DNA from 3 places in the Pseudoalteromonas sp. GutCa3 genome. Region 1 is predicted to be linked to each of the others. Evidence: predicted binding sites of a transcription regulator. Region 1 holds the regulator's gene; each other region holds the start of a gene.
What was found. Region 1 encodes LexA, which represses DNA repair genes until DNA is damaged. Its sites were predicted from a motif close to TACTGTATNNNNATACAGTA; they were not measured.
Positions count from the first base shown of each region.

Region 1 (11,903 bases):
ACTTGTAATAACGCTTTAAAATAGAAAAAGGCGCGCAGCGATATGCTGCGCGCCTTTTTTATTAATTTATAAACATTAATAAAGTGCCTTATAACTCTTTACAGGTAACACCTTCAAGTACTGTAGTAAGCTCTTTTTTAGGATAGTAAAGCTCGCATTGGTTATTACGTAGTTGCAAAATAAACTTCTCAGATTTTATATTATGCGCGCCCATAATTACTCTGCCATCAGACCCTTTACTCATTGCATGATCAATTAGCAGTTCGCTACGTTTAGTAAATACCGAATCGGCAAGTGTTACTAATGTGCCTCCCTTAGCTTGTTGAATTGCCTGTTGTAGTGTTGTAATAACGCTGGGGTTAACGCTCGTTAATATAGCGGGTTTAGCAGGCTCACTATCTACACTTTGGCATCCGCCTAAAGCGAGCAAGGTGGCTAATGGGAGTAATAATTTAGCCATTACCTTTCCTCACCCAGCGTTGGCCAAGTTAAGTCCATATTACGCTGGGTAAATTGTACCGGCATATTTAAAGGAATGAGAGATTCACGAGAGCTTGAAAAATTAGCTGGTTCTGCTTTTGCAGCAGCCGTTCTAACTGGACAACTGCCATTTTCAACATGAAATAATGCGGTGGCTAAAACGGCCTCGTCACTGTCGCCTAACTGATGATCAAAGTCGTCCTCAATTTCACAACCTTGAACATCAGCATCAAATTGTGGAGTAGGGGTTGGTGTAAAACCCGCAGCGTATTCGCCAAATCCTTTGCTATTTACGCCACTAAACTGAATAGTGTAATAGGTTGTTGCGCAGTTATGAGTTGGGGTAAAGCCATAGGGCTTACCGCAGGTTGTGTCGCCAATTAAAATAACTTCTGCGTCTATACCTTTTAAACCATTAATAAAAGCTTCTGATGCCGAACAGGTGCCTGATGTGCTTAATACATAAACCTTTGATAGGTTTAAATCAGGTAGGTTTTCACCTGTGCTAAAAAAAGTAGAGTAATCTATTTCTTCATCAATAAATGGGAAGGGCGAATCAACGGGTTGTTTATCGTTTTGTTGAGTTTGATAATAAAAGCGGTTGTTAACGTTGGCATTACCGGCAACCATATAAGCTAATTGTGCCGACAGTGCTAATAAACCACCACCGTTATATCTAAAGTCGATTACAAGCTCATCAATACCATCGGTTTTAAACTTATTTACCGCATCAATAAGCCCTTCTTGGGCAATGCTTATATGGCTATTAAATTGCATGTAACCCACGCTTGAACCATTTGCGGTTGTAATCGTTTTAACATTTTGAACAGGTGTTTGTTCAATATTGCCAGCGGTTACATTAAATGTTTTTTCGGCGCCATCGTTACTGCGTACAACAATAGTATGTGAGTCGCCGTTAGTAGGACTAAATAAACCTTCGTTAAGCGTATCTACACCCGACTCTGTATTGGTATTAATGCTAACACCGTCAACTGAAAGTACAGTATCACCACGTTGAAAGCCTATTTGGCTTGCAGGCGAATCATCTTCAAGATAAGCGACGCGTAAAATACGGTCGGCTGTATCGCCAATAAACGCCCAATTTATACCGTAACCAGAAGTAACGCCCGATTGCGCTTCTTGAAAGTAATCTTCAGTAGGTTCTGAAAAATGAAAGTTATCTTTTTTTGCCCCTGAGTCGGTAAGCTGCTCTGTTTTTAATTGGGCAAAATAATCGGCTACTGTTGTAAAGCTTTCAGGGTCGTTATCGGCAATCTCATCATACCAAAGGTATGTTTCGTCGCTCCAAGAGCGAAGCCAAAGCTTTTCATAAAGGGCAGAACCCGCTTGATCTGGGTAGGGGTTGTTGTTATTAAAGGGATCGTTACCCGTACGAGGGGTTTCGCAAAAGTTTTTTAAATCGTTAGAGGGCTCAAATACCGCCGCTGTCCATGTTGGGCTGCTACTAACAGGTGTTGTAACTATAGGCGTGGTAACTACTGGAGCAGAGTCGATACCGCCTCCGCCGCCACAACCCGTTAAAGCAAAGCCCGAAAGTGCTGCAAAAATGGCAAGCGAGGTTTTATTATTTTTAAACATAGTTAAGGATTTTTTTGTAAATAAGTTGTTTAAAATATTACAACACTCGCTCGTTTATTCAACATTTATAACTTTGATTTATGTAAATGAGTGTTAAAGCTTAGAGCTTGCTCGCACTACTTGTATCTGCAAATGCTTGCTTTTTCCACGCATTAAATAACTTTTGCTGTTTATCAGAGATTTTTAAACCGTATGTTTTCTGCATGTAAGCGTAAGTGTCGGCTATACGTTTACGTGCATAGACAGGCGGTTCAACTACACGTTGCTTAAAGTTTACTTTTACTTCGCAACGACCATACTGTGTGGCGTTTTCGCTAAGCATACCAAAACGATAATTAGAGCGATCGGCATTAATTTCGCCAATAGCTGGCGCTAAGTTATTTATATCAGCTTCCATTTTTCTAAATTTAGCACTTACTTTACGGCAGTTTTTACGTCCGCCATCTTGCCAACATTGTAGCTGATGACCAAATTCCCACGCCGGAACAATATGTTCCCACTCAATGCGTAGTGCTCGCACATTTACTTTGCCTGAGCGGGTAAGTGTATTTCGAGGAATGTAACCACAGTTAGAAGGATCAGGAATGAGTTTTTTGCCTTCTTTTTTAATATCACAACCGCAGTAAATACTTTTGGCGTTGTCAGGGAGGGTTTTAATTAAATGTTTTTTAGCCGTTGAAAAACGGGTAAATTGTTCGGCAGATACCGAAAAACACACACAACAAGCCAGTAAGGCCAGAATAAATCGAGTCATATCCATCACAAATGTGAACTACAGGAACAGGCAGTTTAAAGCCTTGAAGATAAAAGATAAAGTTAACTTAAGGCCTGCACTTATATTACTAAAAAGTGTCCGATTAATTTTTTATTCAAAGTTATTTTCACTATTCATTTATTTCTTACTATTTATCGTATTTTAACCACACAAGATTATACGTTAAGGAGTATGCTTAAAGCTTACTCAATATGGGGATTTGGATTGCAAATGAAATTTGTTGATTATTATGCAGTGCTTGGAATATCGCCTGATGCAGACGATAAAGCGGTTAAAGTAGCTTATAAAAAGTTAGCCAGAAAATATCACCCAGATGTAAGCAAAGAGCCTCAAGCAGAAGATAAGTTTAAAGAAATAGCAGAAGCTTACGAAGTCATTCATAACAAAGAAGAACGTGTAAAATACGACGAGTTACGTCGTCACCAGCAAAATCGTGCTCGTCAGCAGCAAGGTCATTATGGTGGTAAAAATACCTCTTCGCAAAGTAATTACCAGCAAAGCGATCCTCAAACCGATCAAGAGTTTTCTGATTTTGTTAATTCAATGTTTGGCGGCGCCGGTGGATTCAATCGTTCCGGGCAGAGCAGAAGTAACGCCGCTAGCGCGCAAAAAGGACAAGATGTGGAAATAGAGTTCCCGATTTTTCTTGAAGAGACTTTAGTTGATACCGTTAAGCCTGTTGAGTTTATGTTACCGCAGCGAGATAGTAGTGGTCGTGTCTCTGAAATTAAAAAATCACTTAAAGTGAAAATTCCCGCAGGTTCAGTAAATGGCGAACGAATTCGACTAAAAGGGCAAGGCGGATTAGGGTCAGCGAATGGGCAAAATGGCGATTTGTACTTACAAATTAGTTTAGTGCCCCACCCATTATTTGATGTTGAAGGTCATAACCTAAATATAGTCGTCCCTCTTGCACCATGGGAAGCGGCTCTTGGTACAAAAATAAATTTACCTACGTTGGCAGGCAAAATCCAATTAACTATTCCATCTAATAGTCAGTCTGGTCAACGCTTGCGTATTAAAGGCAAGGGATTAATGAGTAAAAAAGCCAAAGGTGATTTATTTGCGGTGCTTAAAATTGTTAATCCAACATCTGTTGATGATACCAGTAAAAAACTTTGGGAAGAATTAGCCGAAAAAGCTCACTTTGATCCCCGTAATAACTGGAGCAAGCCATAATGCAAATTATCGTGACACAAAAAGATGATTTACTTACTAGCAAAGAGCTATGTTTGAGTAGTGATATTAGCGAAGCAATTTTATATGAGCTAGTTGAGCACAATATTGCGGTTCCAATTGAGGGGAAGCATGTTACGCAGTGGCAATTTACGGTATCTGCAGTGACCTTAGTTAAAAAAGCGGCCCGTATTCAACATGACTTTTCGTTAGATTGGTCGGCAATAGCTTTAGTTTTACAATTGCTGGATGAGCGTGATGAGTTGATTTTCGAAAACGAAATGTTAAAGCGACATTTGAGTCGATTTAAACACTTGGAATAAAATCTGCCCTTGGGTACTTCCTAGGGCTTATTTAGTCTTTGGTGAGAGTGCGCTAGTTCTTAAAAACCAATATGACTACTTTGATTTATTCTTACTTTTAATTCGGATAAATCGTTTTAGTCGTATGTTTTGCATAAGTAGTAATATTCCACTTAGGCAAAAAAGTACGCTGGTTGCTGCAAAACTAATAAGCAGCGGATTATTAAAATCCTCTCGCTCATCGTAATCCATAATATGTAACATCCAAAAAAAGTCGAAAATTCGCCATAGTGTGCTGCGAACGGTGACAACTCTGCCGTTATTTTCTGACAAGTACAGTGTTGTGTTAAATGTGTCGTCAAATTGTACCTGCCAAACATTGGTTTTATATCCAACTTCTCGCATACCTTGCTTTAGCAGTACAGCGCTTGTCACTTGAGCATCAATAAGTAAGTGTGCTTTAGCATTTGCGGTAATTTGTATTTTAGTTGGCGGCTCAAAAGGCCGGCCTGTTATACCGTTAAAGCTTTGCTGTTCATCTTTATTTATTACTGTAATTATAGGTGTGGTTAAAAAGTTCTCAAAAATTATTTGTGTTGGATTAACCACCTGAGATGCAATATCGTTAAGGGAGGCAACATAATCAGCCTGCGTAAATGGGTTATTAAGAGTACGTGTTGCAAGATGCTCCCCATGAACTTTATCAAGAGGAATAGCGCTCATGACTAAACCGCCTAATAGCCAAGCTAAAATTTGTAATGTGAGCAAATAACCGAGCCATTTATGTAACTTGCGAGCATACTTAAATATTTTTTTATTCATGTTTTAGTCTTATTATTTTTAGAGGCTAGTTTATTACATTAATGGGATTAGTTACTGCGACATTTTGTCGCAGTTTAAACTATAGCTTACTGTAATCATTTAAAAATAAAAAAGATTACACTTAAATTGCTAACATGACTTATTTGTTTAATTGAGCTGAGTGTTTGATATCCAGCTAGCTTTAAACGCTAAAAAATACTTAAAAGCTGCGAAATATCTATATAAAGTGGTTAATAGAGCATAGTTGATTTGGTATAACGGTAAAACTACGTTAAAGTTTGCAATGAAATTATTAGAGGATAAATACGAAACGATGTCGGAAATTCAATTTTTAAATGTAGATCTTGAGCTTGAATCAAAGCAAGATATTAGTTTGCTAGTGGCAGACTTGAAAAAAGTCGCGACGATTTTACATTATGACAAAGACGAATACCGTCAATTAGCGCGTATTGAAGCAACAGGTGTAGTAAACACGCCTGACAAAGCAATAAACCATATATGTGAGCTTATTGAATCGTGTTCGCGTAACGCGCTAAAGCAATGGTTAAGCTGTTCACGTAGAACGTTTGATATTGGTTTTGAATCGGGCACTTCCCCTAAGTGCTTTAATCAAGCCTTAGATGCAGATACATTACTACGTATATCTGCGATTGGTGCGGGTATGGAAATTACAATTTACCCAATCGAAAAGTAACTATCTTCGCTCTACGACTGCTGCGGTCATTTTTGATACGCAGCACAGCTCATTGCGGCTATTTGTAATTTTTATTTCCCACACTGAACTACGTTTGCCAATATGAAACGCTCTTGCCGTTGCTGTTAAAGTGCCGTTGCGAGATGCTTTTAAATGACTTGCGCTAATTTCCTGCCCCACGCAGTAAAATTTTGTAAAATCGACAACAAAGTTAGCTGCATAGCTGGCAACTGTTTCGGCAAGTACAACGTTAGCACCGCCGTGAACCATTCCCATTGGGTTATGATGCTCAGGAATTGCCGGCATAGTGGCTACTAAGTAATCATCACCAATTTCAGTGACTTCTATTCCCATGGTTTTCATTAATGTTCCTTGGCCATCAATGCCTTGTTCTAACTGCTTACACAGCTCTAAAGTGATGGGCTGGTACCAAATACTCATAATGACTCCTTTGCTTTTTTAATCATTTATAAATCTAGCTTTAGTTATATCCCTAAAATGTACACAAGTGAAATTACTTTGGCTATTTTAAGGCTTAATTTAAATTTGCGATTTTTATTTAACTGTATATACTCACAGTTAAATGTACTGTATGGAAAACCAGTTGTATGCGACCATTAACGAACCGCCAAGCTCAAATACTCGAACTAATTAAAGTTTTTATTAAAGACACTGGTATGCCTCCTACACGTGCTGAAATAGCGCAAACATTAGGTTTTAAAAGTGCCAATGCTGCTGAAGAACATTTAAAAGCACTTGCTAAAAAAGGCGCAATTAAAATGAAACCAGGTGCAAGCCGTGGTATTCAGTTAATTGAAGAAGAAGAGCCAGAACAATTAGGTTTACCGCTTATAGGGCGTGTTGCTGCTGGTTCACCTATTTTGGCGCAAGAGCACGTTGAAAGTCACTGCAAAATAGATCCATTAATGTTTAAACCGGCTGCAGATTTTTTACTACGCGTTAACGGTATGAGCATGAAAGATATTGGTATTATGGATGGTGATTTACTTGCTGTACATCGTACTCAAACCGCTGAAAACGGGCAAGTTGTTGTTGCCCGCCTAGATGAAGACGTAACTGTAAAACGTCTTGAGAAAGCGGGTCGTAAAGTATTACTTCATGCTGAAAACGACGATTTTGAATCTATTGAAGTAGATCTTGAGAATGAGTCTTTTAATATTGAAGGCTTAGCCGTTGGCGTTATAAGAAACGCTGATTGGATGTGACTTTAAAAATAGCTTTTAAACAAGCAGTTTTATAAATGCGTACTAATTAGTACGCATTTTTTGTTTTAAATTCGCACTAAAAATAGGGCATAAATAGCTCACTGACAATTTAAGCTGTAAACTTTTTTGCACTTATATTTCCCCCCTTCGAATGCGTTAAACCCCTTTGTTTTGCTCATATTTTAAACTTCCTGTTGCCTAGTTGATTACTGATTTTTTATTAATTACTCAATATCACCTGATTGTTTTTTATACTAAAACTTGCTTGTTGTTCATTTTTTAGCTAATTATTAATGTGCTGAGCTAATAATAACTCACAGCTTTTTAGTTTTGAGAACACACAATATACACAAACACGTTGTTGGCGCAGCAAAACCAATCAATATTAAATGAGATTGACTAAAAAAATAAAAATAACGAATTGGCGTTTAAGCCGTATGCCTCTTCGCTTTGCATTCGCAATAGCATCAAAGGAGCCGTCACATGGGTAAACTGACCTCTACCTTGTGGCTTATATTATGTGTTTTTTCGCACCCAGTTTTGGCTAACAGCCAATACAATATGCGCAAAGGCGTAACCGATATAAGCAATAATGTATATCAGCTGCACATGACCATATTTATAATATGTTGTGTGATTGGGGTGATAGTGTTCGCAATTATGTTTTGGGCACTTATTCATCACCGCAAATCTAAAGGGGCTGTACCTGCCCAATTTCACGAAAGCACTAAAGTAGAAATACTTTGGACTGCAATCCCGTTTGTTATTTTAATTGCTATGGCAGTACCAGCCACTAAAACCCTAATTGCAATGGAAGATGCCAGCAAAGCTGATCTCACTATTAAAATTACAGGCTCGCAATGGAAATGGCATTATGAATATATGGGTGAAGATGTAGAGTTCTACTCTATTTTATCTACCCCGCAAGATGAAATAGCGAATCTTGCAGATAAAAATCCTAACTACTTACTTGAGGTTGATAAACCTCTCGTACTGCCAATAAATCAAAAAGTACGATTTTTAATGACTTCTGACGATGTTATTCACTCTTGGTGGGTACCTGATTTTGCAGTTAAAAAAGATGCGAATCCCGGCTTTATAAACGAAACATGGACGAACATAAACGAAGAAGGTACTTACCGAGGCCAATGTGCTGAGTTGTGTGGTAAAGATCATGGCTTTATGCCCGTTGTGGTGGTCGCTAAATCTGAGGCTGATTTTAAAACGTGGCTTGCAGATGCAAAGCAAGCTAAACAAAAAGCAGCATTAGCAGATGCCGCATTACTTGATAAAACCCTCCCGAAAGAAGAATTAATGACTTTAGGCGAACAAGTATATATGGCCAATTGTGCTGCATGTCATCAGCCTACTGGCATGGGGTTACCGGGTGTATTTCCTGCACTTAAAGGCAGCCCGATAGTGCTTGGCGATATAAAAGATCACATTGATGTAGTTATCCATGGGCGACCAGGTACGGCAATGCAAGCATTTGCCAAACAGTTATCTATAAAGCAATTAGCAGCGGTTATTACTTATAAACGTAATGCGTGGGGTAATGATACGGGTGATGTTATTCAACCGAGTCAAATACAGGCAGCACTTGATGCCAAAGTGGAGGCGAACTAATGAGTAGCATAGTAGAACAACCTAACGCCAATGAAGCTCATCATGCTCATCACCCAGCTAAAGGTTTTAAACGCTGGCTTTACACAACTAATCATAAAGATATAGGTAGTTTATATTTAATTTTTTCGCTGACCATGTTCTTAATTGGTGGTGGAATGGCCATGGTGATCAGAGCTGAATTATTTCAACCAGGTTTACAGTTGGTCGATCCTCACTTTTTTAATCAAATGACCACCGTGCATGGTTTAATTATGGTGTTTGGTGCGGTTATGCCGGCCTTTACAGGCCTTGCTAACTGGATGATACCACTCATGATTGGCGCGCCAGATATGGCATTGCCAAGAATGAATAACTGGAGCTTTTGGATTTTACCGTTTGCGTTTTTAATCCTATTGGCATCGTTATTTATGCCTGGTGGGGGTCCTGCATTTGGTTGGACTTTTTATGCACCACTGTCTACAACATACAGTAATGATAATACTGCATTGTTTGTATTTGCCGTACATATTATGGGGATTAGCTCAATAATGGGCGCAATCAATGTGATTGTAACCATAGTGAACTTACGTGCCCCTGGCATGACATGGATGAAGTTGCCCTTATTTGTATGGACGTGGTTAATTACTGCCTTTTTATTAATAGCGGTAATGCCAGTGCTTGCAGGCGCTGTCACTATGGTACTTACCGATAAGTATTTTGCGACCAGCTTTTTTGATGCCGCAGGCGGTGGCGACCCGGTGATGTTCCAACACATTTTTTGGTTTTTTGGCCATCCCGAAGTATACATAATGATTCTTCCTGCCTTTGGCATTATATCTACAATAGTACCTACCTTTTCTCGTAAAAAACTTTTTGGCTATGCCTCAATGGTATACGCCACATCCTCCATAGCACTATTGAGCTTTATTGTATGGGCTCATCATATGTTTACCACTGGGATGCCGGTCGCTGGCGAGTTGTTTTTTATGTACGCGACCATGCTTATATCGGTACCTACAGGAGTAAAAGTATTTAATTGGGTTGCCACAATGTGGAAAGGCTCAATAACTTTTGAAGTGCCAATGCTTTTTAGTATTGCGTTTATTGTGCTGTTTACCTTAGGTGGCTTTTCGGGGTTGATGCTGGCAATTACACCTGCTGACTTTCAGTACCACGATACTTATTTTGTAGTGGCGCATTTTCATTATGTATTAGTAACAGGGGCTGTATTTTCGATAATGGCGGGGGCCTATTACTGGCTGCCCAAGTGGACGGGCAATATGTTTAATATCACGCTAGCTAAATGGCATTTTTGGCTATCGCTGGTGAGTGTGAACGTACTGTTTTTTCCTATGCATTTTGTAGGGCTTGCCGGTATGCCGCGTCGAATTCCCGATTATGCACTTCAATTTGCCGACTTTAACGCAATCATAAGTATTGGTGGATTTGCCTTTGGTTTATCGCAATTGTTGTTTGTAGCTGTGGTAATTAAATGCGCGCGTGGCGGTGATAAAGTGCCTGCAAAAGTATGGGAAGGGGCAGAAGGGCTTGAGTGGGAAGTTGACTCTCCAGCGCCATATCATACTTTTTCTACGCCGCCGGTAATTAAGTAATGACACACGCACCGCTACTCAAACGTTTGGTACTTATTTGCATAGGCATGTTTGCCTTTGCCTTTGCTTTAGTACCTTTGTATGACGTGTTTTGTGATGTAACAGGGCTTAATGGAAAACCTTCGCTTGAGCAAGCAGAGCAAAGTACACAAATAGTACAAAACCGAGAAGTCGGCGTTAGCTTTACTACTCACGCACAAAGTGGTGCACCGTTTGAAGTTAAATCAAAAGAATACAGTGTAGTGGTAAAACCCGGTGCAATGCGTGAAGTAATGTTTAGTGCTAAAAATAACAGCAATCTAGATAAAGTAATGCAGGCTGTACCATCAGTCTCGCCAGGTAGAGCGGCAAAGTATTTACATAAAATAGCTTGTTTTTGCTTTGATCAGCAACCTCTAAAAGCAGGGGAAGAACTTGAATTTAAATTACTTTTTTATGTTGATACCGCACTGCCAAGCGACATTGAAGAATTAACTTTATCTTATACCGTATTTGATATTAGTGAACAGCTGGTGGTAAGTAATAACTAGCTTTTTAAACTAGTGTGAAACTAGGAGTAAATAAAATGAATCAAGAATATGAGCATTATTACGTACCTGAGCAAAGCCCATGGCCTATTGTAGGTGCTGTTGCATTGTTTTTTATTGCAGTAGGGGCAGGCTTGACTGTTATGAGTGTAGGTAAAGAAGGTGGTAGCGGGGTTTATCTGCTTTATGCCGGTATTGTTGTACTTGTTTATATGTTGTTTAGCTGGTTTAAAAATGTAATTAGTGAGTCGGACCAAGGTTTGTACTCAGCACAAATGGATCGCTCTTTTAGACAAGGTATGAGCTGGTTTATTTTTTCTGAAGTTATGTTTTTTATGGCCTTTTTTGGTGCGCTTTTTTATGCACGCGTATTGTCGGTACCTTGGCTTGGAGGCGCAGGCAATAATGCAATGACTAACGAGGTTTTATGGCCTACTTTTGAAGCCGTTTGGCCGCTAGTTTCAACACCTGCTGGCGAAACTACTCAAGCTATGGGCTGGCAAGGCTTACCGCTTATAAATACCTTAATACTGCTTACTTCCTCAGTGACTTTACATTTTGCCCACGTAGCGATGGAAAACAATAAACGCACTCCACTTAAAGTTTTTTTAGGCGCTACTATTTTATTGGGCGTTTGCTTTTTAGGGCTGCAAGTTGAGGAGTACATGCATGCATATAATGACCTTAATCTAACGCTAGATGCGGGCATTTACGGTAATACGTTCTTTTTATTGACTGGTTTTCATGGCATGCATGTAACGCTAGGAACCGTACTTTTATTTGTAATATTTTTACGGATATTAAAAGGGCACTTTACTAAAGATAAGCACTTTGCTTTTCAAGCAGCTGCTTGGTATTGGCACTTTGTTGATGTGGTGTGGCTGTGTTTGTTTGTATTTGTATATGTGCTGTAGCGTTTATTGGCGAATTATTTGCTTTAATAAAACCAAGTTTAAGCGCTGCAATAACAACAACTAAAACAACGACCGAAAACAATACGCGACGACCTAAAAAGTGAGACATAGGTCGTCCCCCTGTTTTCCCTGACACCATAATAAACAATGCTCTAAATAAGTTAAAAAGT
Region 1 is NZ_PJBK01000014.1:69,642-81,544, reverse strand. Features, by position in the region: gene hmpA (NO-inducible flavohemoprotein) at 1-8, shown strand, start outside; gene CXF64_RS01385 (hypothetical protein) at 89-460, opposite strand; gene CXF64_RS01380 (S41 family peptidase) at 460-2,079, opposite strand; gene CXF64_RS01375 (endonuclease) at 2,180-2,833, opposite strand; gene CXF64_RS01370 (DnaJ C-terminal domain-containing protein) at 3,065-4,033, shown strand; gene CXF64_RS01365 (chaperone modulator CbpM) at 4,033-4,353, shown strand; gene CXF64_RS01360 (membrane protein) at 4,429-5,154, opposite strand; gene CXF64_RS01355 (hypothetical protein) at 5,468-5,848, shown strand; gene CXF64_RS01350 (PaaI family thioesterase) at 5,849-6,289, opposite strand; gene lexA (transcriptional repressor LexA) at 6,457-7,074, shown strand; gene coxB (cytochrome c oxidase subunit II) at 7,558-8,700, shown strand; gene ctaD (cytochrome c oxidase subunit I) at 8,700-10,292, shown strand; gene CXF64_RS01330 (cytochrome c oxidase assembly protein) at 10,292-10,822, shown strand; gene CXF64_RS01325 (cytochrome c oxidase subunit 3) at 10,858-11,733, shown strand; gene CXF64_RS21055 (DUF2909 family protein) at 11,636-11,903, opposite strand, start outside.

Region 2 (8,795 bases), on a different contig from region 1:
ATCAAACACAGGCGTTGGTATATCCATATAATCTTTAACACCAATAAAGCTTTTATTATTGTTGGGTAAAGTTGTTAGATTATTGTCAAAGCGCTCTGTTAATAAAATATCGAGTATTTTAAGTGAAATTGTTTTGCAGCCCACTTTAAAGTTTATTAATTCCATGCCTTTATCTTAATTTATCTGTTAATGCTTTAAGGATAGAACAAATTAAATAAATAGCTTAAAGATGGATAAGATTTAATAGAGATAGGTAACTAGGAGTTATTAGATGGCACTAGTGAGGTTTTTTATGGCACGTTTAAATTGATTCTCAAGCTGCTTTTTTCCTAATAAACCTAAGTGTTGAATCACTTTTTCATTACATTCATTTTGAAGCACTAACTTTATTAAAAGTTGTTTATCAGACTCTGTTAATTGAGACATACAAGAAGGAGACTGATTCACTACCTGGCAAAGAGTCGCAGAGATATTAAATTGAGTGAAGTTACTGTTTACGAGCAAGGCTAATCGTTCGCGAGTCTCGGGGCTTACTAACTCATCGCTAAATCCTTCAATTAAAATACTTACAAGTTGCCAATCCAGTGTTTTAAAGTGTGTTAAAAGAGCATAAAAAAAGTCGTTTTTAAACTGCTTTTTCAAAGGTTGGATAATTGCACTTTTGTTGCTTAAGCATTTAACCACAAGCGCTGAATGTTCAGCTGTGCTTTTATCGCGTTGATAACCCAGTTTTACGGTATCAAACCCTTGTTTTTGCCAAAAGTTAAGTAGCTGCGCTGTTGCACCAAAGCTTGCACCAAACCAACTACATTGGCTTTTTACTTGCGACTCGCAATAGCTAAGTAGCTTTTTACCAAAACCCATATTGTGAGAACTAGGATCAATCGCTATTCGTACAACGCGAGCGCTCAACTGTGTTAAGTAGTCATTATTAAAACTAAGTTGTGAGAGGGTTTGAGCCATTAAATGACCCTGTGGGCGGCGCTCTCCGCTTATAACCTGTAGAGCAAGTTCTTCACTTAAACCACCTTCTATTGCGATTAAACATACACCAACTAATTGATTGTTAATTTTGCAGATGAATATTCGTTGCGATGGTGCGTCTAGTAGTTGGCGTAAATCGTTTACACTACTTTGATAGTGAGCCAATGCAAGCAGGGCAATAACTTGTTGCAGTAAAGGCTCATTGTTTACAAGGGATTGCTGAGTTATTTCGCTATGAACTGGCTGCTCTAATTGATCACTACTTAACTCTTTATATTGTGCATCGAGTGCAAGCAAGGTGCGAATGTGCTTCTCGAGGGGATCGTGTTTAGCAAAACGCAGTGGCTCATCAAGCGTTACAACTTTAGAGGCTTTATAGTGCGCTTTTATATAGTTACTAAAGCGAATGGTATAACCCCTACCATTGCCCTCATACCCAACCAGTGTACTTGCAAATACTATACGAGGGTAATGAGCTAGCATTTTTAGCAATAACGGAACAGGGATCGCGGCGGCTTCATCAATGAGTAATAAATCGCACTCAGGTAATGCATTTAATAACGCGTCAGGTGCAACGTAGTGCAAGTTGGCGAGCTGTTTATGTTCAGCGTTGTATTGAAGGCTCAACTCGTTGGCTAAATGTTTAAAGCTACTATGGGTCGCTTTAAACTGAGTGCTGCAAATAATTACTTTTTTATCAGTCAATTTTGCGGCAGCTAAGCCAAGTGCTGCCGACTTGCCTCTACCTCTATCAGCATTAATGAGTAAAGGTCTGTTGGCACGGCCATTAGCTACTTTTACTATTTGTTCAACGCAGTTTTGCTGTGGTAGATAATCAATTTTATTATCCGTAACAGAGCTGACGAGATTACTAATACAGCCATTTTGTTCACCAAAATGAAAAGCGGGTAATCGCTTAATAATAGTCGCGAAACGTTGATTAAATAAACTGTAGTCAATACTCTGACCGTGTGATTGCACTGTACTTAATGCTGGATCTTGCCAAGAGGCTAAATCATCTAGTTCAGGCAGTAATAAAAACAGTATACCGCCTGCTTTAACGGTGCCGGTAAGTGCTGCAAGTTTATCAGGGTGTAAACCACTAAAACCATCGTAAACAGCATGAGCAAATTCTTGCCCTAAAATTTGGTGAGTGCGAGTAGGCCAGTACGAATTTTTAATCGCGCACTGCTTGGATACAACAAGTGTATTGTTTTCATCTATTAATGAGTTAAGTAATTCATAACACCAAGCAGGGCTGCCCGTAATCAACACTAGCTGACGATGATACGCGTCAGCTAGTTGTTGTTTTAACTCATTTAGGTGAGCTTTATACAGCTTGTAATCGTGCATAGGCCGTTACTAACCATTTACTGCCAAGGTCGTCAAAGTTAACTTGTACGCGAGATTGCGCGCCACTGCCTTCGTAATTAAGTACGGTACCAACACCAAACTTAGCATGCAAAACTCGTTGCCCTAAGTTAAAGCCACTGTCTTCAAATGCGGCATGGCTAACTGATGCGCTAAAACGCCCGGCGGCCGGTGGGCGAGAAACCTGTGTTTTAATACGGATTTCTTCTACGCAGTCCTCAGGTATTTCGCGTAAAAAGCGTGATGGGCTATGGTATTTTTCTTGCCCGTATAAACGGCGACTCTCAGCATGGCTAATGTATAACTTATCCATTGCTCGTGTCATGCCTACATAACAAAGGCGGCGCTCTTCTTCTAAGCGGCCAGACTCTTCGTTACTTTGCTGAGAAGGGAACATGCCTTCTTCTACGCCCACCATAAACACTAACGGAAACTCTAATCCTTTAGCTGAGTGAAGCGTCATCATTTGTACGGCATCTTCGTGCTCTTCTGCCTGCCCTTCACCTGACTCAAGAGATGTATGTGCTAAAAAGCCTTGTAAAGGCGAGCTGTATTCTTCGTCTTCAGGAAGTTCGTACTGGTCACATGCGCTAATTAGCTCTTCTAAGTTTTCTACGCGAGCACGGCCTTTTTCACCTTTTTCAGCTTGGTACATTGCCATCAAGCCTGAGGTTTGAATTGTGTACTTGGCTTGCTCATGCAAAGTTAGATCGCTAATTTTATCTTCTATTTGTTCGACTAGTTCTACAAACTTACTTACTGCACCAGAGGCACGACCAGATAAGTGCTGTTGTTCTACAATTGCTTTTGCGGCATACCAAAGCGGTAACGATTCTGCTCGTGCACAATCTCGTATATGGCTCAATGTCTTATCACCAATACCGCGTGCTGGCGTATTAATTACACGCTCAAACGCGGCATCGTCTTGACGATTACCTACTAGGCGTAAATACGAAAGCGCATCTTTAATTTCTTGTCGTTCGAAGAATCGCATACCACCATAAATACGGTATTTTAAGCCTTCTTGTAGCATGGCTTCCTCAAGTACACGAGATTGCGCGTTACTACGGTATAAAATTGCGGCATCTTGCAGGGCATTACCTGCATTTAACCAACTTCGTAGTTTGCTACTTACAAAGCGCGCTTCGTCTAATTCATTAAATGCTGCATAAATAGAGATTGGTTCGCCATCGTTACCGTCGGTCCATAAGCTTTTACCCATACGTTCTGAGTTATTTTGAATTAATGCGTTGGACGCTTTCAAAATAGTCGCGGTTGAACGGTAGTTTTGTTCAAGGCGAATTGTTTCTGCGCTGAAGTCAGTTAAAAAACGTTTAATGTTTTCGATTTTAGCACCACGCCAACCATAAATGCTTTGGTCATCGTCGCCTACAATCATAATGCTGTTAGTATCGCCAGCAAGTAATTTTAACCAAGCATATTGAATGGTATTTGTATCTTGGAACTCGTCTACGAGCATATGCGCAAAGCGTTGCTGATAATGACGCAGTAACGTAGGGTTATTTTTTAACACTTCGTAGCTGCGTAGTAATATTTCAGCAAAATCAACTAGGCCCGCTCTATCACAGGCCTCTTGATAGGCGGCATAAACACGCAGCATCATTTGCTCATTAATATCGTATGCTTGAATATCTTTAGGGCGAAGTGCTTCATCTTTTTTGGCGCTTATGTACCAGCCAAATTGCTTAGCGGGCCATTTTTTATCATCAATATTCATCGATTTTAATAAGCGCTTGATCATCCGAAGCTGATCGTCAGAGTCTAAAATTTGAAAGGCTTCAGGTAAGTTAGCTTCACGGTGATGAGCACGTAAAATACGATGCGATAAACCATGGAAAGTACCAATCCACATACCACCTACAGGGGCTTTTAGTGTTTCTTCAACGCGGCCACGCATTTCTTTAGCGGCTTTATTAGTAAAGGTAACTGCAAAAATACTGTAAGCGGAGGCTTGCTCAACTTGCATAAGCCACGCAATACGATGAACTAACACTCGTGTTTTACCAGACCCAGCACCTGCTAATACCAGCATGTTTTGTAGTGGGGCTGCAACGGCATCGCGTTGTTTGTCATTTAAGCCATCGAGTAATTGTGAAACGTCCATCGTTACGCCTTTTTAATCAATATTGTGGGCAGTATAACAGGTGTTTTTGTTAGGCTAAATAAAATACTGTTTTTATAAACAGCTATTTATAAAATAGCGTTCAAAACGAGTAACTTGCTAATTAACTAAGCGAATAAAAAGCGTAAACGCATAACAAAAATTGCTAATTTGACCTAAAGTTAGCAAAATATACTAACTCTCTAAATCTAGGCTAATTTAACTATTTGATTTGTAAGCTTTAATAAATTGGCATAGAGTGTGTAAGTAAATAATTATAAAATCAAATAAATACAGAGGTTAGTATGGCAGATCAAGGTTCTGGCGGTAACGTAATCGCAGCATTATGTAATATATTTTTTCCTGGCTTAGGGCAGTTAGTGCAAGGGCGTATTTTAGCGGCTATATTTTTTGCACTCGCTATTATAATAAGTTACGCACTAATTTATGTGCTTGTAGGCTTTGTACTTGTGCCTATTATTTACTTATGGTCGATTATTGACGCAGCGCGTTATAGATCGCGAAGTTAACGGCTTTAAAGTTGAGTAAAATAGCGCCCTTGTGGCGCTATTTTACTTTATATGTCCTGTGGTTTGCGGGCGTTTACGTATATAATTACGCAATTAAAGATTTACAGGCAAACCCTATGGAATATCAATTTATTCGCGACCCTATTAGTGGGCTACGTATTAAAATAAGCAGTGAACACGCTATTATTGGTCGCTGGCTAAACGAAGAAATAGGCAAAGACAAAGTGGCCATGGTGCAAGCGCTTATTGCATCGGTGAGTTCAAGCTATGAGCCGCTAACGCTAAAAGGCCAAGAAATAGATTTAATATTAACCAAAGACGAAGCACTATTTGAAGCCCATGCGCTTCATCAAGACAGCGAAGACCTAATAGCGTATCAAGATGACGATTTAGCGCTTGAAGAAAATGGTTTAAGTAGTGGTTGTGGCTTTGAAGATTTCATTGATTTAATTGATTCATGGCATGAGTTTACGACGTCACGATAAACATAATTAGCACACTAATAAAAATATACAGCAATGCACAATCAGCATTTTATCTGTATTATTACAGCAACGAAAATTACGCCAACCAAAACGACAGGAGTTGATATGTCTGCCAATTTAAACAAGCTAGTAGTGATGCTAGAAATGCAAAACGCCATGAATACTAAAGTACATGAGCAATGGTTTACTCAAGGGTTTGAATGGTACCGTGCTATTTGGGTTGAGTGTGCTGAAATGCTAGATCATCATGGTTGGAAATGGTGGAAAAAACAAACACCAGATACTGAACAAGTTATTTTAGAGTTGGTTGATATTTTTCATTTTGGTCTATCGCTTAGAATTGACGGCGAAACTAGCTACGAAGACTTAGCAAAGCAACTTGAAACTGAGCTTAGTAATGCTCAACAAGCTGATGACTTTAAACAAACACTAGAAATATTAGCGGCGTCTGCTGTTGCTGATAAAACGTTTAATGCAGGTGCCTTTGCCGGCTGTATGGCGCAAATGGGTATGGATATTGATGATTTATATCGCGGCTACGTAGGTAAAAATACGTTAAACTTTTTCCGCCAAGATCACGGTTACAAAGATGGTAGCTATATTAAAGAATGGAACGGGCAAGAAGATAACGAGCATTTAGTTGAAGTAGTTAAAAGCCTTGATACAGAACATGCAGATTTTGCAAAGTTAGTATATCAAGGGCTAGAAGCGCGTTACCCAAAAATCTAGCCCACGTAAACTGAGTTAGATAATCTTACGATAGTCGGTAACACTTAGGTAATCGGCTATCTCGTTATGTGGTTGTTGGCTATCAGGGTTAGCAACTGCAAGTAAGTGCTCAATGCCGTATTCTCGCGCGGCATTTAATACCGGCACACTGTCATCTACAAATAAAGTACGGCTTTTATTAAAGCCTAAGTCATCTTGCACTTTATGCCACAAACTTTGTTGCTCTTTACTTACTCCATATTCATGAGTCGACACTACGCCATCTAGGTAGTTATCAATCGCTGTATTCTCAAATTTAAGCATGACACTCTCAGGGTGGGCGTTGGTAAGTAAAATTAACTCTTTGCCTGCTTTTTTAAGCTCAGTTAAAAAATGAGGTACGTCTTCGCGCATTTTAATTAAATGCTGAGACTCTCGTTTAAGCTCCATTATAGGCAAGCTTAATTGCTGCTCCCAATAATCTAAACAATACCACTGTATTTGACCACTCACAGCTTGATAGCGTTTTAAAATATCTGCTTTAGCTGCATCTAGGCTAATACCTCTTGCTAATGCGTGTTGTTGAGGAATAACGTTAAGCCAAAAATGACTGTCGTAATGTAAATCGAGTAATGTTCCATCCATGTCGAGCAAAACGGTATCGATTTTTGACCAATTTAACATAGGAATTTCAACTTATAAGGTTTATTATTGAACTAACTGCCATGATAGCAAATTAACGCCAATGACACAGAAAAAGCACCCAACACCACCACAAATCCTCAGTAACAATGTTGTCGCTAAAAGCCGCTTGTTTACTGTGGAGTCTTTAGAGCTAAAGTTTTCTAATAACGAAGAGCGCCAGTATGAGCGAATTCGCGGCGGTGGCCGGGGAGCAGTGATGATTGTTCCGTTAAGTGCAGACAACGAATTACTACTTGTACGTGAATACTGTGCGGGAACAAACGATTACCAGTTAGGTTTTCCTAAAGGCTTAATTGATCCGGGTGAAACGCCAGAGCAAGCTGCTAACAGAGAGCTTAAAGAAGAAATTGGCTTTGGTGCTGAGTATTTTAAACCATTAAGAACAGTAACAATGGCGCCGAGTTACTTTAATGCCACTATGCATATTTTATTTGCTAAGCAATTATACCCACAAACCCTTATTGGCGACGAACCAGAGCCGCTTGTTGTTGTTAAGTGGCCATTAACTCAGTGGCAGTCATTATTAGACCAAGAAGATTTTACCGAAGCACGCAGTGTTGCAGCTTTGCTATTATTAGATAAGTATTTAGCGTCTGGAGCTGCCGATGAATAAATTAATCGAACCGTGTATTGAATTAGCTGAGCGTGCTGGCGATGCAATTATGGCCATTTATAAAAAAGGTGATATTGGCCAACAAGAGAAATCAGATAATACGCCTGTTACCAAAGCTGATTTAGCAGCAAATGACGTACTGGTTGCTGGATTAAAAGTCTTAGCACCCGATATTCCGATTATGTCGGAAGAAACACCTATACCAGCACTCGCCGACAGACAGGATTGGCAGCGTTATTGGTTACTCGATCCGATGGATGGCACAGGCGAGTTTATTTTAGAAAGTGGCGATTTTGCAGTAAATATTGCATTGATTGAAAATAATCACCCAGTGCTTGGTGTTATTCATTGGCCTGCAAAAGGTGTGACTTATTTTGCTACAGCTAAAAATGGTGCCTTTAAACGTGAAAACTCAATTGATAAGCAAATATCTGTAGCGCCGCCAGAGAACTTGACGCTTGCAGTGAGCCGCCGCCAAAAAATAGAAGCGGTGAGTCAGTATTTAAATAGTCAGTTTACAACTATTGCTATTGGTTCGTGCTCATTAAAAGCTTGTACTGTTGCAGAAGGCAAAGCAGATTGTTTTTTAAGAATTGGTCCAACGGGAGAGTGGGATACAGGTGCTTCACAAGTTATTGTTGAAGAAGCCGGTGGTTGTATTACCGATGCAGAATTTAACCCGCTAACGTACAACCAACGCGAGAGTACTGAGAACCCTGACTTTATAGTGATGGGGCATCCAGACTGGGAATGGCAAAAAATGATTAATCCGCATCAAAGGTTGAGCGCAGAATAGCAATTTGATTGCTTTTTGTTCGGTTGAACAACTTTAATTAGTTTAGGCCTTGCATTAAATGTTTATTCCTATATAGTAGCGCTCTCTTCAAGGCAGGCTCGTAAATATTACGAAAATGTTTTAAAGAAATTACAGGCGCGGGATGGAGCAGTCTGGTAGCTCGTCGGGCTCATAACCCGAAGGTCGTCGGTTCAAATCCGGCTCCCGCAACCAATTTTTTATAAGATTTGGTTACTGTAAACTCTAGCTTAAGAGATAAAATAAAGTAGTCGATAGACTTAAAATATACAGGCGCGGGATGGAGCAGTCTGGTAGCTCGTCGGGCTCATAACCCGAAGGTCGTCGGTTCAAATCCGGCTCCCGCAACCAATTCTTTAATTGGAAGCCAAGTTGTAATGTAAGCAACTTTAAACAAGTCTACAAATTTCAGGCGCGGGATGGAGCAGTCTGGTAGCTCGTCGGGCTCATAACCCGAAGGTCG
Region 2 is NZ_PJBK01000039.1:57-8,851, reverse strand. Features, by position in the region: gene CXF64_RS08290 (chemotaxis protein) at 1-165, opposite strand, end outside; gene CXF64_RS08285 (GNAT family N-acetyltransferase) at 268-2,337, opposite strand; gene uvrD (DNA helicase II) at 2,315-4,480, opposite strand; gene CXF64_RS08275 (hypothetical protein) at 4,783-5,007, shown strand; gene CXF64_RS08270 (YacL family protein) at 5,124-5,492, shown strand; gene CXF64_RS08265 (dUTP diphosphatase) at 5,598-6,221, shown strand; gene yrfG (GMP/IMP nucleotidase) at 6,237-6,884, opposite strand; gene nudE (ADP compounds hydrolase NudE) at 6,946-7,518, shown strand; gene cysQ (3'(2'),5'-bisphosphate nucleotidase CysQ) at 7,511-8,314, shown strand; tRNA gene CXF64_RS08245 (tRNA-Met) at 8,451-8,527, shown strand; tRNA gene CXF64_RS08240 (tRNA-Met) at 8,607-8,683, shown strand; tRNA gene CXF64_RS08235 (tRNA-Met) at 8,746-8,795, shown strand, end outside.
Region 2: a site for LexA is predicted at 4,545-4,564, ahead of uvrD (DNA helicase II). Genes of this name have one in related genera too.

Region 3 (11,903 bases), on a different contig from region 1:
CCTACAAGATCTAATGAAATTATGGCAATACCGCGCCCCTGCTGACCACGACTTTACAAGTAACAATGAGGTGTTTCCAGCGGCGAGTTATCAATATGTTTTATATGGTATGGGCTTTAAAAGTGACTACAGCACAACTGCCTATATGCTTAAAGACACTGTTTTTGCTAAAAGTCAGTTTGATAAAAATAAAAGCATGATAAACCAAGCAGTCACTAACTTACCTAGTAACCGAGAATTGTTAAATAAAATTAAGAATCATGGCTTTAGCACTATTTAGCTTAAAAATTTACACATAAAAACAATAAAGAGACACACATGGAAAATTTAGTCGCATTAGAGCAAAGTGCTCATCAGCATATAAAAATAGATACACAAAAAGCACAATCACACGCTGAAAACATTAATATGATCCCTGTTGTTATGGCGGAACTTAATCAAATTGCCGTTCAGCAGCCTATAGTTTTTGCAAAAAACTCAGAAACAGGGGAGTTTACACTCAATGCTTTATTAGGCTTTGAGCAACATGAGAACTTGTTTTATCAGAACTCGCAGTGGCAGGGCGTGTATTTACCGCTTCAATTACAGCGTCAGCCATTTTTTGTTGGTGATACTCATGCGCAGCAAACTCAATACCCTGTGTGTATTAATTTAAATAGCCCAGCAGTCGTTAATAATCGAGCGCAAAGCCAGAATAATTTAGAACCAATTTATACCCAAAGCGCAGAAGAAAGTAGCTATTTCAAACAAATAAAGCAGTGTTTAGGGCATTTACTACAGGGCGAAATAGACAATAAAAAGTTAATTGATACCTTGTTACAGCATGATCTACTGCAGCCATTATCGCTTGAGGTAACGTTTCAGAACAGTCAAAAAACAAAGTTAAACGGCCTATACACTATTAACCAAGAAAGACTCGCACAACTTAATAGTGATCAAATTACGCTTTTACATCAAAGCGCTTTATTACCCGCTATTTATACTGTTATAACCTCACTTGGCCAAATATACCCATTGATAGAGCGTAAAAATGCAGTGCTTAATTTAGCCGATGATTGATTTTAAACTAAACGAAAATACGGCGTTACACATACATACTGTAGGGGAAGAGAAAACCCCAATTATTGTTATTGATGATTTTGTAAATAATGTAGATGCGCTTATTAATTTTGCTGTGTTTTCTCAAAGTGCTAGAGAATCGTTTTGCGCACAAGAAAGTGATTTTTACCCAGGAGTAAGAAAAGCAGCACCGCTTAGTTATATCGAGCGGTTAAAAGCGCTTGCGCCAATTATTAATTCGCACTTTGATATGGCGGATAAAAGCGAGTTTGATGTAATTCTTTCTGCTTTTTCAATTGCATGCACTGAGCCTGATAAGCTCAGGCCAATACAAATGCTCCCTCATTTTGATACACCTAATATGAATCAACTTGCTATGGTGCACTTTTTATGTGATGAAACTCATGGTGGCACTTCATTTTATAAGCATAAATCCTTAGGGTATGAACGTATAACAAAAGAGCGGCTTATGCTTTATAGGCAAGCTATTAAGCAACAAGCCATGGCGCAAAAGCTTCATAAAAATCCACAATATATAAATGGAAGTACAACTTTGTTTGAGCAAGTTTACAGAGTAGAGGCAAAGCTAAATCGCGCAGTTATATACCCAAGTAACTTATTGCATTCCGGTAATATAAACGCGTCTAATGGTTATGCCTGCGACCCAGTTAATGGGCGTTTAACTATTAGTAGCTTTGCTGTTTTACGCTAGCTTTTTTATTACCGACTAAAACTCTCAAAGTACTCTTTTTACAGCTCTATAGTGAGTGCTTTAGGGCGAATGCCTTGTACTAGGTTGTATACCTCTTCTTATGTGTAACCTGTCGAATTTAAAATAAGTGCAGCGACCAACCCTGTGCCGCAGGTGCCACCTTTGCAATGTATGGCAATGGTTTGTTTTTGTTGTATGGCTTGTAATATGTCGCTTTTTACATTTAGTGCTTATTGACTCTACATTATTTTGATATGGCAACTATAAGCATTACCGATTACAAGTTTAAGATTGAATAATAAGCATAAATACTAGATACTGTTTTTATATACAGTTATGGCGATATTATGAAAAAAGAATTACCAGCAAAATACTATTTAGCGCATTTTAGAGAGCTTATTGAGTTTGTAACTAGTAAATGTATGCATTTACTTGAGCCTAAACATAGTGAATTTATTAGTAAAATTAACCAGCTAGATGAACAAAGCCAGTGCATGTTGGCGCGTGTGTACTCGCGAAAGCCTTATTTGGTGCAGGCGCAATCGCTTAATTATGAAGAAATAACATCACCGCATCAGGCTATTTATACGCTTAAAAAAGCCGATATTTTATTTGAGCCAAACGAGCAGCATTATTCGCAGCTTTTAGCGCACTTAACCAAACCTTCTTTGGTTGAGTTGCTAAGTAATTACGACGAGCAAATAAGCTTTAAAAAGAGCGCCGGTAAAGGCGCGCTGGTGGATATTGCGCGTGAGTTTTTTAAAGCATGCCCACAAGAGCTTGCGCCACTTTATAGCCAGTATGTAATTAATAACCGCAGTGATTACTACGAGTATTTTGAGTTTTTATTTGCAGGCAAACTAAGCAGTGGAGATGTGAATCATCAAAATCGTTTTGTAATGCGAGACTTAGGCTTAACCGCTACACGCGAAGGGCACAGTGAGAGCTTGTCACGCTTTGAAACACTTGACGAAGCGCAATCAAACTATTTATTAAACCGTTACCGGTTAGCATTTAAAAATATAACAGATGAGAGCGACTATGTTGCTTTAGCGTCACAGGTTTTAGTGCAAGCTGCACATGGTGCAATAGCTGTTGCATTAAAAAATAAATTATTAGTTAGGCTTTATAGGCAGCTAAAAGCAGTTGATAGCGAACTTGCTTTTAGCTTACTAGAAGGGTGCGCGGATGATAGCGAAGCACAAGAAATTCAAATAAGAGAGCAATACAGGCTTGGCAATAAAGAGTGGGTAAAAGCTCGATTAGAAGCCATTATCGAAAACCCACTTACTGATGATTTACTGTATTTTGCTGACGATTTTTTAATGCGTAAGTTTAATAAAAAAACACGTTCGCGTTTAAGTGCAATGCTTGCCGATACTCAGTGCGTGCTAGAAATAGATGAACTGTACCGAGGTGAAGTAGAGCAGGGCGTAAACGATTATTATACTCGCCAAGGTATGGCTGTATTTAATACCGAAAACATGCTTTGGCAAAGTTTATTTGGTTTAGTATTTTGGCATGAGTTATTTGTGGAGTCGCCTTATCCACCATGCAATGAGTTTGATATTTATCCGCAAGTATTAAGGCTTGGTAATTTTTATGAAGCGCAGCAAACACAGATAAATGAGCGCTTAGCACAGTGTCAAACGCCACAAGCATTACTTAATTTGGTATGCAAAAATGCAGCGCAATACTTTGACCAACCTAACGGCTTGTTTAGATGGCGCAGCAATTTATTAGAGCCACTAGAGGCGCTCATTTTAAACAGCCCACTTGAGGCATTAATTACTCATTTAACAGCCATGAGTAAACATTATTTACAGCTAAAAGACGGCTACCCCGACTTAATGGTAATTAATAATGGCCAAGTACATTTTGAAGAGGTAAAAGCCCCGGGCGATAAGATTAGGCGCAACCAACTTACCACCATAGATAATTTAAAAAATGTGGGCTTTACAGTACATATTGCCGCAGTTAAATGGTTTGTAGATCCAAACCGTGTTTACAGCGTGGTCGATATAGAAACCACGGGCGGCTTAAAAGGCGGTAACCGGATTACCGAAATTGGCGTAGTTAAAGTACAGCACGGTAAAGTAATTGATACCTGGACGAGCTTAGTTAACCCCGAGCGCCATATACCTGGCTTTATTACGTCATTAACCGGTATTAGCGACAGTATGGTTTACAACGCACCTGTATTTTCCGATATAGCCAAGCCGCTATTAGATAAACTCGCAGGCAGTATTTTTGTAGCCCATAACGTTAATTTTGACTACGGCTTTATTAAAAAAGAATGCGAGATGGTAGGGCACTTTTTTAAAATGCCAAAAATGTGCACCGTGGTTGAATCGCGCAAAGCGTTTAAAGGCTTAAAGTCGTATTCGCTTGGTAACCTTAGCGCGCATTTTAATTTAAATTTAACCAGCCATCACCGCGCATTGGCCGACGCAACCGCCACTGCTGAGCTGTTATTGCTGATCCAAAACAGTGAAACGCTAACGCCGTAGGGTATTAGCTTACCTTTAAGTATTTGAAATTTAGTTAATAAGTGGTTTTATTGTAATTTTTTAATTTATTTTGGAATAAAGTGTTTTTGTAAATCGTCTTCTTTATGTCAATCCGACAAACTAGAGGACAAAACAATGACTAAATTAAATAAAATTGTAAGCGTAATGATGTTAAGCGGTGTGTGTACTTTTACAGGTGCAGTGCACGCCGCTGATATTGAAATATCTCAGTCAACGTCGGCGCAGCAACAAACATCTACATCTATTGCGCTTTCACAAAACGGTTTAACAGCCAGTGGTAGCAATGATACAAACGCATCTAGCAATACACAAGTAACGGCTGATGACTCGCAAAATACAGATTCAACGGCAAATAATACACAAACCCCATCGCAAGAAAGCAGCGAGGCCGCAGAGCCTGCAAATTCATTAGTTGCCTCTGCCAGCTCATCTTTAAATAACGCATTAAATGCATCGGCATCGTCTTTAAATACCACAGGCAATACCACAGTCAATACAGCGCTTGATGCAACAGCGCAGTTAACCTCATCGGCGGGTAATTTAACGACTGCAGTGAGCCAGTCGTCATTACTTGGACTTACCTCTGATCAAGCCGCTCAGCCTGATACTACCGATACACCAACAAGTGCCTCTTTACTTTCAAACGTGGGCAGCGCTACCGATTCAGTAACTCAAGCTGATGCAGCGAGTGCGCTTACAAACCAATTAGCAATTACTAATACGGCTGCAAACTCAGTGAGCTCTGCACTGCAAGTAGGTGATGCAATTAATACCAGTAATGAAGTTGTAAGCAGTGTTCAGCAATCTTTAATTGCCAGCGTGCAAGATAGTACGGTTAGCAGTTTACAAAGTACGGTACAGCAAAGTGTTAGCGGGCAGGTGAGTGCAGCGGTCACTGATCAAATTAGTAACGATGTAGCACTTAGCACCGCAAGTGAAGTAGTTACCAACATTACTAACGATTTAGACTTAGGTCTTTAATACGCCCTAAGCGTGTTTGCACAAATGCCGAATAGGGAAACCTATTCGGCCTGTTGGAGAATAAATATGAAAGCAGTTATAACCGCCACATTGTGTGTTTTTAGTGCCCAAGCGGTGCTTGCACAAACCAACCACGTTAAAACACCTGAGCAAAATAAACCCTTTAAAAGTAGCTTTGAGCTAAATGCAGATGCAGAAGTTGGGGTATTAAGCAATTCAGCGCTCTCTGTTCAGGAGCTTGACGATATTTCGTCGCAAAGCGACAGCGGCATAAAAACCGCAGCCGGTGTTAATGCAAAATGGCAATTAACCAAAGGCGCTAAATTAACTTCAAGCTACCGGTTTGAACAGCAAGACTACGATGAATTTGATCAATACGATTTAGACCTTCATCAATATGGTTTAGATGGCAGCTACAGCTTTAATAGCCATGAGGTAGGGGTTCGTTACGATGGCACAAAAGCAAATGTAGATGGCGAACCATTTTTACATTTTAATCAAGCCAGCGCTTACTATGGCCATTTTTTAAACCCGCATACGTATTTACGTATGAGCATAAAAAACAAAGCTAAACGTTTTGCTACTGCAAAAGCACGTAATGCTGATGGCGTAGGTGCCGATGTAGCGCTTTATCATTTTATAAATAATGGGCAAACCATGCTAATGGCAGCGCTAAGTGCCGATAAAGAAAACGCCGACGACAACCAGTACGACTTTAACGGCTACGGTTTTACGACTAAAGTTACGCACAAATTTACGGCCTTTAATGTGGCTAACAAAGTAGGGGCTGGCTGGCGTTATCAAAATAAAGATTACGACGAGCAAACAACGGATGACTTTTTTGAGCAAATACCGTCGCGAGATGAGCACCGAAATGTAGTTAATGCGTTTTATAACGTAGCTGTGTTTGAGCACGTAACACTAATAGCCGAGGCTGAATATGGCGATTACCAATCAAAGCTTAGTAGCAATACCTATACTCAGTCGGTTTTATCGGCGTCAGTTAAAGTGCACTTTTAGGTGGGTAAATGGCGCCATAACCAAAGGTGGTGTCTTTGCCTTGCTCGCCTAAATCGACGGCCAGCGATGTAAGCTCGTTAAGTGCTTTGGTTTTATTATTACCATGCTTTAATAATAAACAACTTAATGCCGCGCTTACATGCGGTGCCGCCATTGACGTACCCGACTCCCTACCAAATTTTCCATTGCCTTGGCTTGTAACAACATTTACACCAAGGGCTGTAAAGTCTATGTAATCGCCTTTATTTGACCATCTATAAATGTGGTTTTTTGAATCGATAGCACTTACCGCTATCACGCTTTTATACGCACCTGGGTATAACGGCTGCGACGCCGGCCCTTGATTACCCGCAGCAGCTACAATTAATACGTTTTGTTTTATTGCTGCAGTAATACTTGCTTCTAAAATTGCGTTATTTGGCCCCGTTAGGCTCATATTTATTACGGGTATTTTATTACTAACTAGCCAGTTAAGTGCTTCTACTATGGCAAATAAAGTAGCCCCTTGTGCATATTCAGATTGCCTATAAAACACCTCGGCACTGTAAAGCTTGGCACTGCCTAAAAGCGGGTTAAGTTTTGCGCCTTTACCTGTAATTAGCCCTGCAATGGCGGTGCCGTGTAAATTTGGCGAGCTTAACCCTTTAGGTAAAAAGCTTTGCGTGGTGATATTGGCGCCTCTAAAAGCACTGTGTTTGGTATTAATAGCGCTGTCGATCATGCCAATTTTTACGCTTTGTGTGCAGTAAGGAGCAACAGGCTTATTTTGTGTTACTTTCACGCTAGGCTCGCCTGTTTGCGCTTGGTAAATGTGGTTTCGGTCAAGTATTGCAGACTCATCTAAGTTAAGCGCTTTTAATAACTCACTTTTAGAATTAACACCTTGGGGTACGTTAAAGCGCACTAAGCTCATGTTAAGTGCGTTGTAATTTTTTACCGATACAATGGTTACATTTTGCTGCTTTAGGGTATTAAGTTGTTGGCTATTTGCCATTAATAACCATTGGCGCTCTATTGCTCTAAAGCCGTTTTCAAGCTCTACTTCAACAAATGCAGTGTTTTGGCTATTTATATTAATGTTAAGCACATTAGGTAAGCTGCTAATTGGCTCACTTATTTGAGCTTTTAGTTCATCAATCGATATTTGTGGTACAGGCACTGGAAGCGGCAGGCGTTGTGCTCGCTCTATAGTTTGTTCAATACGCTGCTCTATTGGGCTTAGCTGCCCAAGCACCTGATCGACTCTTACTATGTTGGCTGAACTCGTTGCGCTAAATATGCAAAGCGAGGCGGCTATTATGTGTTTAACGCGTGTGTTTTTAATATTCATAGTGGGTTACTTCTATTAAATTTATCATGCTGGTTAGTTAACGTTTAACACATAGAAATATTTCATTATTTTAAATTATTTTGATTATTTGGGAATAAATGTTTTTTTGAATCGTCTTCTTTATAAAAGGGGTAAAAATCAATGAACGAAACTCTAAAAACCTTATTGCCCATGCTTAGGCGTTTTGCCTATTCGCTAACGGGTAGTAAAGCAGATGCAGACGATGTAGTGCAAATAACAATTGAAAAACTATTAGTAAAAGGCATTCCGGATGACGTTGAGCCTGCTAAATGGGCATTTAAAATTTGCCGTAATGTGTGGATAGACGAATACCGCTCACGCAAGGTAAGGCAAAATACGGCTCAGGCCGATATTTTACCAGAGCCAATAACAAGCAATGAACACGACACACTCGAAAACAAACAAATGCTTAAACATGTAAATACAGCACTTGGGCAGTTACCTGAAGAACAACGCGCCATAGTATCGCTGGTGGCAGTGCAGGGCATGGCCTATAAAGAAGTAGCACATACGCTAGATATACCTATAGGCAGTGTAATGAGTAAATTATCGCGCGCACGCAGTACACTTTATAACTTAATAAAACCCGACTTTAAAAAGGAGCAAGTATGAACATTAACGACGAAACTCTTAGCGCCTTTTTAGACTCAGAGCTAAGCGAGCACGAAATGGAGCAAGTGCGTAAAGCCCTTGAAACCGATGATGCGCTAGTAATGCGACTTGCAGAATTTAGCGAAGTAGACATGCTAGCAAAGGAGCACGCAATAAGTATTGACGACGCACCACTTAGTGACTCATTAGCTAAAACGGTTGCAAAGCTTGATGCAGCTACTACAAAAAACACGTTAAACAGCAATGTAGTGACGTTAACGCCTTGGCAAAAGGTTAAGCAATCGGCTAATAAAAGTTTAGCAATAGCAGCAAGCGTTGCTGTGGTATTTGGTATTGCAATGACGAGCTATTTACAACCCAGTGAGGCGCAAAACTTAGTAGCCAGCAATACCGCATCAGCCCTTAACACACAACTAAGTAGTGGTGTGTTTGAGCAAAGTGATGGCTCAGTATTTAGTGCGCAGCTTAGTTTTAAAAATCAGCAAGGTGAGCTTTGTAGGCAGTATGCACTAAGCTCAAATAATACAACGCAAACAAGCATTGCTTGTAAAACGCAAAGCGGTTGGCAAATTAAAGCGCAAACAGCCGCGCAGCAAAGTGATAATAGCGCGCAATATCAAACGGCGTCTAACAACAGTGAGTTAGATGCTGTTATAGATAGCATGATCAGCGGCGCACCACTAGATAGAGCGCAAGAGCAGCAAGCAATTAGCGCAAAGTGGCAGTTAAACAAATAATAATGTGTATAAAACGAGGTGAATTATGAAAACATCTATTTTAATTATCAGTATTTTACTTATGGCGGGCTGTGCATCTAAACCTGATTACCGCGCCGCGAATAATGGCTCACAAGGTTACAGCGAGCAAAAAATTAGCGACGATCAATACCGAGTAGAATTTAAAAGTGTGTCAAACAACGTAGCCGATGCCGGTGACTATGCATTATTGCGCGCGGCTGAGCTTACACAAGCGCAAGGCTACGACTGGTTTGTTGTAACTAATAAAGAAACCTTTGTTGAGTCTAAATCGCAAGCCCCCACGTCATCTATTAGTGCATCACAAAGCCAGCAATATGAGCGAAGCTGTGGTTTATTAACTTCCGAAACACGCGCTAGCCCAACAAGCAGCGTAGGCGTACAAGTGAGCAATAATGATAAACGCAAAGAAGTGCACACCCTGATTGATATTAAAATGGGCAAAGGTATAAAGCCAAGCGAGAACAGCTTTAGCGCCCAAGACTTAATTGAAAACTTAAGCAAAAAGGCGCAAAAGTAAGCGTTTGGTAAAAGCGCTTGATATAAGTACTTAGCTTGTTTTAGCTAAGTGCTTTTTTCGTGGTAAGAAACCAGTAACCAGCATAGTGCCTACAATTACAAATAGTGCGCCTAGTAATGTATTTGGCCCTATTTGCTCATCTAAAAATAAATGCCCCCAAAATATGCCAAATAATGGAATTAAAAACGTGACTGTTAACGCTGAGGTTGGGCCAATATCGTCGATTAATTTAAAAAATAAAATATAAGCAAGGGCGGTACATACTACGCCCAGTACTAATACACCTAGCATAATGTTGGTGCTTGGTATTTCTCGTATTGGCATAAATAAGATAAGCGGTAATACCATAAAGCTCGAAGCCCACATTGAGCCATGGGCATTATCGAATGGGGCCAGTTTAGGCGCGTTTTTAGTGTAATGCGATGCAATGGCATAGCAAAGTGAAGCACTCAATGCTGCTATTATAGCCATTATTGATTGGCTATTTAATACAAAATGATTTTGCCCAACGAGTATTGCAACGCCTATTAAGCCAAGTAGTAAACCAAGCACCATACTTTTATTGGGCTTTGTTTTCGTCCATAAAATTCCAACGACAACACCCCATATTGGTGTTGTCGAATTTAAAATTGAGAGTGTGGATGCGCTAATAGTTTGGGCTGCGTAAGCAAAAAATAAAAACGGAAGGGCAGAATTAAACGCGCCTATAATAAAAAAGTGTTTTTTGTGTTCAGTAAAGGCTAAGCGGCGTTTTAAATACAAAGCAACAATAAATAAAGTAACTGCAGCAAAGCCTACTCTAAACTCAATTAATACCGCAGGCCCCAAGCTGTTAGCTGCCATTCGCATAAATAAAAAAGAAGCGCCCCATATAGCGGCCAGAAAAAATAATCGCAGTAAACTTGCTAAGCTCATGATAGTATTTTAATTAAGCTGATTGGTTTTTAGAATAACAGGGTTTATAAAAAGTGTAAGCCATATTCGGAACTGGCATATAAAAATAATAAATTAAGGATAAGAATGAAAACGTTCTCAGTAGTTTCTATGGTATTTATCACTTTTTTGGGTGGATGTAATTCAAGCTCAATCAACCTTTACAGTGATACCACCATGAAAAAGAATGAATACAATGGTATTAAAGCGTATCGAAAAGGACAGTTTGAGGCCGCTTTCAATTATTTAAAAGAGCCTGCTGGGCTAGGCTATAAAAGCGCACAATACACGTTGGCGTTTATGTTTTTGAAAGGCCAATACTTGGAGCAATCTACTAAACTAGGGATGGGCTGGCTAGGCGTTGCAAAAGAAGCGGGGGTTGAAAATTGGTCTGCGCAATACGATGTATTTTACAGTGCAGCGACTACGCAGCAAAAACAACAAATAGACGAAACAGTTGCGTTGTATATAACGCAATTTGGCGTTAAAGCACAAAATATGACCTGTCGGCGTTCAACTTCGCCTAGGCGTACATTTGGTGAAGTTAAAATTGATTGCACTAAGCATGAAGGTAGCGTTACCGAGCACGACATACAAATAATAGAATAGAGTTATGACTTTTCTAGCTTCTTTTCAAAGTCGCTTTTAACAATATCGAGTGCTTTTAAGACCTCTTCTGGAGCAACATCGTGTTGCTCTAGTATCATAATTAAATCTACTGCAAGTTTAATATGTGTAGGGGCTTGATCAAGTGGGCTTGTCATTTAACTCTTTCTTTTTTGATATCTGGCTAATGGCAACATTTATTGCTGTTTGCACACGTTGTTCCATATGTATGCGTTCTGATTGCGGTAAATAAAACGCCATATCTACATCATAGCGAATATATCGTGGCGGGAGCTGATTTAGTACCGTACAACAAAAGTCAGCCATTACATCTTCATCATATTTTTCATCAAGTTTAAGTTTGATGATTTCTTCAACTACAATCTTTTCGTAATAGTTGTGTATGTCTTCGTGTAATCGCATATTCCCACCGCTTTAAAATAATCCGTTTAACTGAGTCTATACTAAGGCTTACTATAAATCGATAGCGGCTTTAAATAGTTGTTTATGAACATTAATTAGTGAACTCAAATTACGCTGATAACCGCCGCCTAAAGCGCACATTAGTGGGATTTGATGTTGCTTACAGAAGTTGAGAACAAACAAGTCGCGCTCATATACGCCATTGAGCGATATATTAAACAAGCCTAACTCGTCTTTAGTGTAAATATCAACGCCTGCATTATACAAAATAATATCAGGGTTATGTATGCGCACGCAAAAATCGAGTGCTTGCTTTAATGTAGCAAGGTACTCATCGTCGGCTGTTTTAGCGGGCAATGCAAAATCGTAAGTGGACTCTTGCTTATTACGAGGAAAATTT
Region 3 is NZ_PJBK01000073.1:81,571-93,473, reverse strand. Features, by position in the region: gene CXF64_RS12825 (tryptophan halogenase family protein) at 1-280, shown strand, start outside; gene CXF64_RS12820 (SapC family protein) at 319-1,059, shown strand; gene CXF64_RS12815 (DUF6445 family protein) at 1,052-1,771, shown strand; partial or broken gene CXF64_RS20975 (protein phosphatase) at 1,810-1,989, opposite strand; gene CXF64_RS12805 (exonuclease domain-containing protein) at 2,119-4,281, shown strand; gene CXF64_RS12800 (hypothetical protein) at 4,417-5,283, shown strand; gene CXF64_RS12795 (surface lipoprotein assembly modifier) at 5,350-6,303, shown strand; gene CXF64_RS12790 (S8 family serine peptidase) at 6,287-7,633, opposite strand; gene CXF64_RS12785 (RNA polymerase sigma factor) at 7,775-8,266, shown strand; gene CXF64_RS12780 (hypothetical protein) at 8,263-9,003, shown strand; gene CXF64_RS12775 (CC0125/CC1285 family lipoprotein) at 9,029-9,541, shown strand; gene CXF64_RS12770 (DMT family transporter) at 9,572-10,456, opposite strand; gene CXF64_RS12765 (sel1 repeat family protein) at 10,562-11,083, shown strand; gene CXF64_RS12760 (DUF2496 domain-containing protein) at 11,086-11,238, opposite strand; gene CXF64_RS12755 (late competence development ComFB family protein) at 11,222-11,503, opposite strand; gene CXF64_RS12750 (histone deacetylase family protein) at 11,555-11,903, opposite strand, start outside.
Region 3: a site for LexA is predicted at 2,088-2,107, ahead of CXF64_RS12805 (exonuclease domain-containing protein). Genes of this name have one in related genera too.